Regions from separate parts of the Melissospora conviva genome, predicted to be linked through region 1. Evidence: riboswitches for the same ligand, from Rfam matches in the RefSeq annotation. Region 1 holds a riboswitch; the other holds the start of a gene.
What was found. Region 1 has a riboswitch for thiamine pyrophosphate ahead of thiE (thiamine phosphate synthase). Riboswitches for the same ligand answer to the same signal wherever they lie in the genome.

Region 1 (5,139 bases):
CGCCGGCGGCCGGACCGGCAAGCGGGCGGTGATCTGCGAACAGCTCGCCCTGGACGACCTGACCTTCCCCTTCGACCTGGAGATCTGGTACGGCGACCGGGTCGCCGTCCTCGGCGCCAACGGCACCGGCAAGTCGCACTTCCTGCGACTGCTGGCGCGCGGTGGCACCGATCCCGACCCGGCGAACGGCCCGGTCGACGCCGGTGCGGCGCTCGCCCCGGTCGCGCACGAGGGGGTGGCGCGGCTGGGTGCCCGGGTACGCCCCGGCCACTTCTCCCAGACCCATGACCGGCCGGAACTTGCGGACCGGACACTGGTGGAGATCCTCTGGCGGGGCGACGAGCACCGCGCGGGCATGGACCGGCACGCGGCGATGGGCGTGCTGAGCCGCTACGAGCTGGCCCGGCAGGGCGATCAGCGCTTCGGCAGCCTCTCCGGCGGCCAGCAGGCACGCTTCCTGGTGCTGCTGCTGGAGCTGTCGGGGGCCACCCTGCTGCTGCTCGACGAGCCGACCGACAACCTCGACCTGGCCTCGGCGGAGGCGCTGGAGGCGGGGCTGGCAGCGTTCGCCGGCACCGTCGTGGCGGTCACCCACGACCGCTGGTTCACCCGCTCCTTCGACCGTTTCCTGCTCTTCCGCGGCGACAACGAGGTGGTGGAGACGCCCGAGCCGGTCTGGGACGTCGGCTGAGCATCTGCGGCGCTCGACCGCCGGGCGGCCTAAGGTTGATCTCGTGACTGAGATGACGTACCGAAGGTTGGGCGACTCGGGGCTGATGGTCTCCGTGGTCGGTATCGGCTGCAACAACTTCGGCCGCAAGCTGGACGCCGACGGCACCCGCGTGGTGGTCGACGCCGCGCTGGAGGCCGGCATCAACTTCTTCGACACCGCCGACATCTACGGCGAGCCGCACGGCGGCTCCGAGGAGCTGCTCGGCGCCGCCCTCAAGGGGCGTCGCGACGACGTGGTGGTGGCGACGAAGTTCGGCATGAACATGTCCGGGATGAACGGACCGGACCACGGCGCGCGGGGCGCGCGGCGCTACATCGTGCGCGCCGTCGAGGCGTCCCTGCGGCGGCTCGACACCGACTTCATCGACCTGTACCAGATGCACGAGCCGGACCCGGGCACCCCGATCGACGAGACGCTCGCCGCCCTGCACGACCTGGTCCAGGCCGGCAAGGTCCGCTACCTGGGCAACTCGAACTTCGCCGGCTGGGAGATCGCCGACGCCGACTGGACGGCACGCGCCGGTGGGCTCACCCCGTTCATCAGCGCCCAGAACCGCTACAGCCTGCTGGAGCGCGCGGTCGAGGAGGAGGTGGTGCCGGCCTGCGAGCGCTTCGGGCTCGGGCTGCTGCCGTTCTTCCCGCTCGCCAACGGGCTGCTCACCGGCAAGTACCAGCGCGACCAGGCGCCGCCCGCGGGCAGCCGGCTCGCCGGTGGCGGACGGTACGCCGAACGGCTCGCCGCCGCGCCGTGGGACACCATCGAGGCGATCGAGGCGTACGCCGCCGAGCGGGGACTGAGCATGCTTCAGGTCGCCATCGGCGGCCTGGCGGCACAGCCCGCGGTTGCCTCGGTGATCGCCGGCGCCACCAGCGCCGAACAGGTCCAGGAGAACGCCGCCGCCGGCACCTGGGAACCGTCGGCCGAGGACCTGGCCGCGCTCGACGACCTCCTCTGAGGCGCTGTCGCCGCCTGATTCGTCGGGCTCGGGTCCTTGGCGGATCGGGCGGCGGCACGTACGGTGACAGGCAACTGAACCACGGGAGTCCGGCGTACCGGGCTGAGAGGGGGGCTGCGGCCCCCGACCGTCGAACCTGATCCGGGTAATGCCGGCGCAGGGAGGAGTTCCGCCGTGCCCGTACTGGGACGTCTGCACCTCATCACCGACACCCGTGGCGGGCGCGACCCGCTGCCGGTGCTGCGGGCCGCCCTCGACGCGGGCGGTCCGGAGCTTGTCGTGCAGGTCCGGGCGACGAGTGGGCTGGGTGACGCCGAGGCGTACCGGCTGGCCTGTGCCGCTGCCGCGCTCTGCGCCGACGCCGGGGCGACCTGCCTGGTCAACGACCGGCTGCACGTCGCGCTCGCCGCCGGGATCCGCGGCGGCCACGTCGGCGCCGACGACCTGCCGGTGGCGGCGGCGCGCCGGGTGCTCGGGCCCGCTGCCCTGCTCGGCGCCACCGCCCGCGACCCCCGGACCGCGCTGTCGGCCGTCGCCGCCGGCGCCGATTACCTCGGGGTCGGGCCCTGCCACGCCACCACCACCAAACCGGGCCTTCCACCGCCGATCGGCGCGGACGGGATCCGCGCGGTCGCCGCCGCTGTCGACGTCCCCGTGATCGCCATCGGTGGGGTCACCGTGGCGCGGGTGGCCGCGTTGCGGGCGGCCGGCGCGTACGGGGTGGCCGTCGTCGCGGCTCTTGCCGACGCCGACGACCCAGGGCGGGAGACGACCCGGCTGCTGGCGGCGCTGCGATGAACGGCGCCGGAGTAGACGGCGCTGCGGTCGACGGCGCTGCGGTGAACGGCGCTGCGGTGAACGGCGCTGCGGTGAACGGCGTGGAGCCGGTGACGGTGATCGGGGGCGGGCCGATCGGGCTGGCGATCGCCTGGCGTTGCGCCGCCGCGGGGCTGGCCGTGACTCTGCACGATCCGCAGCCCGGTTCGGGAGCCGGGGCGGTCGCCGCCGGGATGCTCTCCCCGGTCGCCGAGGCGTACTTCGGCGAGGAGGAGCTGACCGGGCTGCTGGTGGCCTCGGCAGCCCGCTGGCCCGCGTTCGCCGCCGAACTGACCGCCGCCAGCGGCATCGACCTCGGACATCGCGGGGAGGGGACCCTCGTCGTCGGGCTCACCCGTGACGACGCCGCCGCGGCCCGCCGGCTCTGGACGTACCAGCGTCAGCTGGGGCTGGCCCTCACCCCGCTCGACGCGGCAGCGCTGCGCGCCGCCGAGCCGTCGCTGACCCCGCGCATCGGCGCCAGCGCGCTGCTCCCCGACGACCACCAGGTCGACCCGCGCCGGCTGGTGACGGCGCTGCGCGAGGCCGCCGTCCGGGCCGGGGTGCGTCTCGTCCCCTCCGCCGTGACCGACCTCGACACGATTGGTGCGGGCACCACGGTGGTCGCCGCCGGCTGGGCGAGCGGGGCGCTGACCGGCCTGCCGGTGCGCCCGGTCAAGGGGGAGATCCTGCGGCTGCGCGCACCCGCCGGTGCGGCGCCCGCGCTGCGGCACGTGATCCGGGGGCAGGCCGACGGTGAACCGGTCTACCTGGTGCCCCGCGCCGACGGCGAGGTGGTCGTCGGCGCGACGGTCGAGGAGCACGCCGACACCCGGGTCAGCGCCGGGGCGGTGCTGCGGCTGCTGCGCGCCGCCACCGCCCTGGTGCCGGAGCTGGCCGAGTACGACCTGGTCGAGACCGCGGCGGGGCTGCGTCCCGGCACACCGGACAACCGCCCGCTCATCGGCGAGCTGCCCGGCCGCCCCGGGGTGCTGGTCGCCACCGGCCACTACCGGCACGGCATCGTGCTGACCCCGCTCACCGCCGAGCTGATCCGGGACCGGATCACCGTCGGCGCCGCTCTGCCCGACAGCGTGACGCCCGGCCGGTTCGCGGTGTCGCAGACCCGAAAGGTGCAGTCATGGACGTGACGGTCAACGGCGACCCGCGGGAGGTCACCGGCGGGAGCACCGTCGCCGACCTGGTCGAGGAGCTCTCCGCCGGCCACCGGGGGGTGGCGGTGGCGGTCAACGGCGAGGTGGTGCCCCGTACCGGCTGGCCGGCGGCCACCCTGCGGGCCGGTGACCGCGTCGAGGTGCTCAGCGCCGCGCAGGGCGGGTGAGCGGGATGCCCTTGGTCATCGGCGGTGAGAAGCTCACCTCCCGGCTGATCCTCGGCACCGGTGGCACGACGAACCTCCAGCTGCTGGAGGAGGCGATCCGGGCCAGCGGCACCGAACTCGTCACCGTGGCGCTGCGCCGGGTCGGCGCCACCCCCGGCGGGCTGCTCGACCTGCTCGACCGCTGCGGTGTGCGGGTGCTGCCGAACACGGCCGGCTGCTACACCGCCGCCGACGCGGTCCGGACCGCCCGGATGGCCCGGGAGGCGTTCGGCACCGACTGGATCAAGCTCGAGGTGATCGGCGACGAGCGGACACTGCTGCCCGACGGCGCCGAACTCCTGATCGCCGCCGGTGAACTCGTCGCCGCCGGGTTCACGGTGCTGCCGTACACCAGCGACGACCCGGTGCTGGCCCGCCGCCTGGCCGATCTGGGCTGCGCCGCGGTGATGCCGGCCGGCGCGCCGATCGGCTCCGGCCTCGGCATCGGCAACCCGCACCACATCCGGCTGATCCGCGACGCCGTCGACGTCCCGGTGATCCTCGACGCGGGCATCGGCACCGCCTCCGACGCCGCGCTGGCGATGGAGCTCGGCTGCGACGCGGTGCTGCTCGCCAGTGCCGTCACCCGGGCCGCCGACCCGGTGCGGATGGCCACCGCCATGCGGTACGCCGTGGAGGCGGGCCGGCTCGCCGCCGGCGCCGGCCGGATCGCCCGCCGCCACCACGCCCTCGCCTCCACCGGCGACGAAGGGCTGGCGCAGTGGTGACGCCGGCGCCGCTGCTGGTGCTCACCGATCGGCACCAGGCCCGGCGGCCGCTGCCGGCGGTGATCGCCGCCGCGGTGGCGGGCGGTGTGCGGTGGGTGCTGCTGCGGGAACGGGACCTGCCGGCGGCGGCCCGCGCGCGGCTCGCCGCCGAACTGCGTGAGCTGCTCGCCGGGGTCGGCGGCACCCTCAGCGTCGCCGGGGCGGACCCGCTCGGCGGTGCGGCCGTGCACCTGCCCGCCGCCGCCGCTGCACCGCCGCCGGGGCTCGCCCTGGTCGGGCGCTCCTGTCACGACCGGACCGAACTCGCCGGGATCACCGGCGAGGACTACGTCACCGTCTCGCCGGTCTGGCCCAGCGCGAGCAAACCCGGGTACGGCCCGCCGCTTCGCCTGCGCGGACTGCGTGACCTTGTCCGGTTCAGCCCGGTGCCGGTGCTCGCCCTCGGCGGCGTCGAGTCGGCGGCCCAGGTACGGGCCGTCCGGGCCGCCGGCGCCGTGGGGGTCGCCGTGCTCGGCGCGGTGATGCG
Region 2 (5,139 bases), on a different contig from region 1:
AAGAAACCCCGCAAGTCCCGTCGGCCCGTTCCGCCGCCCGCGGCCAAGCCGCGTACCGACACCGCGGCCAAGCCGCGTACCGACACCGCGGCCAAGCCGCGTACCGACACCGCGGCCGAGCCGGGCCTGACCGCCGAGATGCCGGTCGTCGGCGAGCCGGCGCCGTCGATCGCGCCGATGGTGGTCCCGGCGGTGACCGTCGAGGAGCTCACCCCGGTCGCGACGGAGAAACCGGCCCCCAAGCACGGTCCGCAGGCCGGGCACGGGCCGCAGTTCCACGGCGACAGCCGCGGCAAGGGTGGCGCCCAGGCCCGCAAGTACGCCTTCCGGCGCAGCTGATCGGCGATCGGCGGCGGGTCTTCCATGGTGGACCCGCCGCCGGCCGGGCGCTCCGGGCCACCGCCGGACCGGGGCCACCCCGATCCGCCGCCGGATCAGCTCTGCGGGCTACCAGATCAGCTGGAAGGTGCCGAGCCGGATGCTCACGCCGAGCGCGACCGCGGCCAGCAGCAGCGCCCCGGCGATCAGCGCCGCGTCGGCGGCGGTGAAATGCTGCCGGCGGGCGACTGTGCGGGGCGTGCCGGCGTCGAAGCCCCGGGCGTCCATCGCCACCGCCAGCCGGCTGCCGCGGCGGATCGCCCCGACCAGCAGGGCGAACGCGGTGGAGACGAAGAGCTTCAGTTTGGCGACCGGGTTCCGCCCGGCCTCCACGCCGCGCGCCCGGCGCGCCATGCTGATCATCTGCCACTCCTGGCCGAGCAGCGGCACCAGCCGGAAAGCGGCTAGCGCGCCGATGGCGAAGCGCGCCGGGGCCCGTACGTTCTGGATCAGCGCGTCGGCCAGGTCGGTGGCGTCGGTGGTGGCGAAGACGATCACCCCGGGGAGCGCGACGGCGAACATGCGCAGCACCAGACCGAGGGTGGTCATCAGCACCCCGGAGGTGACCACCAGCGGCCCGGCGCTCAACAGCACCGGGCCGTCGCGTTCGGCGGCGAAGAGCACCATCGCCACCACGACGCCGACCGCGCCGATCACCAGCGGCCAGGTGCGCCGCAGCAGCACGCCGTAGCGGACCCCGAAGAGCGGCAGCAGCGCCAGCTCCATGGCGATGGCGATCGCCGGCGCGACCGGGTCGACGGTCACCACCAGCGCGAACGAGAAGAGCAGCGCGGCGGCGAGTTTCGCCACCGGGTTGCGGCGGGCCAGCGGCGCGCGCGGGTCGGCGACCGGCTCCAGGGCGATCACGGCGCCCCCAGCACGAGCCGGCGGTCGGTCAGCGCGGCGACGAACTCCGGATCGTGGGTGACACAGACGATCGCGTGCCCGTCGTCGCGCAGGTCGGCGAAGAGGTCCACCAGCTCCTGCCAGGTCCGGCGGTCCTGCCCGAAGGTCGGCTCGTCGCAGATCAGCAGCCGCGGTGCCGTCGCCAAGGCCGTGGCCACACTCAACCGCCGCGCCTCCCCGCCGGAGAGCGTGTACGGGTTGGCACCGGCGAGCCGGCCCAGCCGCAGCCGCTCCAACAGCTCGTCGACCCGGGACTTCACCACCGGCTCGGGCTCCCCGGTGCGGCGCGGGCCCAGCGCCAGCTCGTCGAAGACGCTGCCGGTGAGGAACTGCTGCTCGGGGTCCTGGAAGACCGACCCGATCCGGCGTGCCAGCGCCGGGGCCTTCCAGCGGTGCGGAGGGACGCCGGCGTCGGCGCCGGCCAGGACGCTGCCGCCCCGGACCGTGCCGCTGCCCGGCTTCAGCAGCCCGCCGAGGAGCAGCGCCAGGGTCGACTTCCCGGCGCCGTTGGGGCCGAGCACGGCGAGCGCCTCGCCGGCGCGTACCGCAAGATCGGTGGCGGCCAGCCGGGGTGGCAGGCCGAGCCGGTCGGCGGTGAGCAGCACCTCACCCGCCGCCGCGCGGGCCGGCCGCGGCGGCACCGGATGGCCGGGCACCCAGACACCCGCCTCGGCCAGCGCGGCCCCGTGCGCGGCGAAGACCGCCCCGGGCACGCCGTCGGCGACCACACCCCCGCCCGGTTCCAGCACCACCACCCGGTCGACCAGTTCCAGCGCGTCGGCGACCCGGTGCTCCACCAGCACGCAGGTGGTGTCGGCGTCGAGGGCGCCGGCGATCGCGCCGCGGATCAGCGCCGCGCCGGCCGGGTCGAGGTTGGCGGTCGGCTCGTCCAGCAGCAGCAGCGACGGGCGCAGGGCGAGCACCCCGGCCAGCGCCAGCCGCTGCTGCTCGCCACCGGAGAGCGCCGCCGTGGGACGGTCGCGCGGGTAGGGGAAACCGACCCGGTGCAGGGCGGCGTCCACCCGTGGCCAGATCTCCGCCGGCGGCACGCCCCGGTTCTCCAGCCCGAACGCGACGTCGTCGCCGGAGCGGGCCATCACCAGCTGCGTCTGCGGGTCCTGGAAGACGATGCCGACGCGTTCACGGGCCTTGCGCGGGTCGAGGCCGTCGATCTCGACGGCGCCCTCCTGCTCGCCGGAGTCCTCGGGCAGCAGCCCGGCGAGCGCGGCGAGCAGGGTGGACTTGCCGGCGCCGGAGGGGCCGAGCAGCAGCACCCGCTCGCCCGCCTCGATCCGCAGGTCCACGCCGCGTACCGCCCAGGCGCCGCGCCCGGCGTGCCGCCAGCCGAACCCGGTCAGCGTGACCGCGCTCATCCACCCCTCCTCTCCGTCGTGCGTGGTGCCTGCGCGTGCCCGCCCGGCCCCGATCCCAGGGCCGGGCGGGGAGAGCCTCAGACGGTGCGGCGTTCGCGCCCGGCGGCGAACCGGTCCAGGGCACCCGTGCCGGCCAGCGCCCGGGTGAGGTACCAGCCGCCCACGCCGGCGATCACGGTCGCGCTGACGATCGTGAAGAGCGCGTACGGGATCCGGTACGCCCAGAGCGCGTACTCGGTGTTCCAGACGAAGAAGTCGAAGAGCGCCGCACCCAGACCGGTCAGCGCCCCGGCGAGCGCCGCCGTCGGCAGCTTGAAGGAGCGGTACCGGAAGGCGGCGAAGGCGAGTTCGGCGCCGAGCCCCTGCACCAGCCCCTGGGCGATGGTCACACCGCCCCACTCCGAGCCGAGCAGCGCCGACACGGTCGCCGCCAGCGCTTCGCAGAAGAGCGCCGCGCCGGGCTTGCGGATCACCAGTCCGCCGAGCACGGCCGGCACCAGCCAGACCCCGTAGATCAGCGCCTGCGAGGGCGGGAAGAACGCGAAGAGCGGGTCGGCGGCCCGCCAGACCAGCCCCCACGCCCAGAAGATGACGCCGAAGGCGACGGCGATGACGGCGGCCACGACGATGTCGAGTGTGCGCCAACGGTGATTCATGATCCTTGCTCCCAGTTCCTTGTCAGCGAACCAGGAGAAGACGCACGCCGCGTCCGGCGAAGCCCGGACTGCGGCGCGGCTGGAGGTCGACCGAACTCCCTGCGCTGGCATTACCCAGATCAGGTTCGAGGGTCTGCGGCGTCATGCCGCACTCTCAGCGCTGTGCGCTCCCCTGTCGGATGTGAAGTTGTCGCGGCAGAGATTAGCACCGGCCCCCGCTCCCGGCCAGAGCCCGCCATCGCGCCCCCGGCGTCCCGGGCCGATCCCCGGTACGCTGCGACTCATGCTGGTCGATGCGCGCGGACTTCGGTTCGAGGTACGGGAAGGCGGCCCCGCCGACGGTGAGCCGGTGCTGCTGCTGCACGGGTTCCCGCAGCACAGCGGCGAATGGGACCAGGTCGTCCCGGAACTGCACGCCGCCGGGCTGCGTACGTACGCCCTCGATCAGCGCGGCTACTCGCCCGGTGCCCGGCCCGCCGACGTGGCGGCGTACCGGATCGAGGAGTGCGTGGCGGACGTGTGCGCCGTGCTCGACGTGCTCGGGCTGGACTCGGCCCATCTGGTGGGCCACGACTGGGGCGCGATCGTCGCCTGGCACCTCGCCGCCCGGCATCCGCAGCGGGTGCGTACCCTCACCGCCGTCTCGGTGCCGCACCCGGAGGCGGTCGGGCAGGCGTTGCGCGACGACGTCGGCCAGAAGCTCAAATCGTGGTACATCAGGCTCTTCCGGCGGGCGGGCCTGGCGGAGAAGGTGCTGCTCTCCTTCGACGCGGCCGCGCTGCGTCTGATGTTCACCGGCCTGCCGGCCGAGCAGGCCGCACCCTACATCGACGCGATGCGCGCCCCGGGCGCGCTGACCGCGGGCCTGAACTGGTACCGCGCGATAACCCCGGCCACCTACGGCGACGTCGGCCCGGTCACCGTCCCCACCACGTACGTCTGGAGCACCCGGGACGCGGCGCTCGGCGGCACCGCCGCACACGCCTGCGCCCACTACGTCACCGGTGACTACCGCTTCCTCGAGCTGCCCGGGGTCAGCCACTGGATCCCGGACGAGGCGCCGGCTCCGCTGGCGGCGGCCATCCGGGACCGGGTCACCGGCTGAGCCCGTTTCAGGGTCATCGCGGTGGGGCATTGGAGGCCACCCGGCAAGCGGGTTCGCCGGGTAGCCCCACAACGAAAGGTGCCCCACGTGTCGCAGGAGTCCGAACGGCAGCGCTGGCAGCGCAATTTCGCCGATCTGCTGCAGGAACTGCGGGTCGCTCAGACCGGTGTGCAGATCCTCTTCGCGTTCCTGTTGACCCTGCCGTTCAGCAGCGGCTTTCCCGAGGTGACCGAGTTCCAGCGTGACGTCTACCTGGTGGCGCTCCTCTCGGCCGCGGCGAGCGCGGCGATGATCATTTCGCCGGTCGCCTTCCACCGGGCGCTCTTCCGGCAGGGCCGCAAACCGGAGCTGGTCCGCTTCGCCCACACGATGGCCACCGGCGGGCTCGGCTTCATGCTGATCGCGATGGCGAGCTCGGTGCTCCTGGTGACCGACTACATCGTCAACCTCACCGCGGCCATCATCCTGACCACCATCACGCTCGCCTGGTTCACGCTCCTGTGGGTGGTGCTGCCGATGGCCCGGCGCAACTGGGGCGACGACGACATCGACGACGAGGACGACGACCCGTCATGACCTGGTGCCGCCCTCTACCTGCGGATCGGCAACGGCGGTAGCGTTCCTCCCATCGACACTTGTCGGTGTCAGGCGTACCGGAAGCTGAGGGGGTTGCCGTGACCACGACCAAGGACGACGGGCCCGGGGCGGGCACGACAGACGG

Region 2: it holds a riboswitch for thiamine pyrophosphate, as region 1 does, so the genes downstream of both, ACK8GG_RS19720 (ECF transporter S component) here and thiE (thiamine phosphate synthase) in region 1, are expected to answer to the same signal.

Annotation. Positions count from the first base shown of each region.
Region 1 covers NZ_JBLLDT010000004.1:380,716-385,854, forward strand. Annotated here, with positions in the region: gene ACK8GG_RS13220 (ATP-binding cassette domain-containing protein) at 1-691, shown strand, start outside; gene ACK8GG_RS13225 (aldo/keto reductase) at 744-1,688, shown strand; TPP riboswitch at 1,760-1,870, shown strand; gene thiE (thiamine phosphate synthase) at 1,863-2,486, shown strand; gene thiO (glycine oxidase ThiO) at 2,576-3,655, shown strand; gene thiS (sulfur carrier protein ThiS) at 3,646-3,846, shown strand; gene ACK8GG_RS13245 (thiazole synthase) at 3,852-4,613, shown strand; gene ACK8GG_RS13250 (thiamine phosphate synthase) at 4,607-5,139, shown strand, end outside.
Region 2 covers NZ_JBLLDT010000010.1:71,718-76,856, forward strand. Annotated here, with positions in the region: gene ACK8GG_RS19705 (hypothetical protein) at 1-339, shown strand, start outside; gene ACK8GG_RS19710 (energy-coupling factor transporter transmembrane component T family protein) at 448-1,245, opposite strand; gene ACK8GG_RS19715 (ABC transporter ATP-binding protein) at 1,242-2,657, opposite strand; gene ACK8GG_RS19720 (ECF transporter S component) at 2,735-3,313, opposite strand; TPP riboswitch at 3,392-3,497, opposite strand; gene ACK8GG_RS19725 (alpha/beta fold hydrolase) at 3,597-4,418, shown strand; gene ACK8GG_RS19730 (DUF6328 family protein) at 4,506-4,994, shown strand; gene ACK8GG_RS19735 (acyl-CoA dehydrogenase family protein) at 5,093-5,139, shown strand, end outside.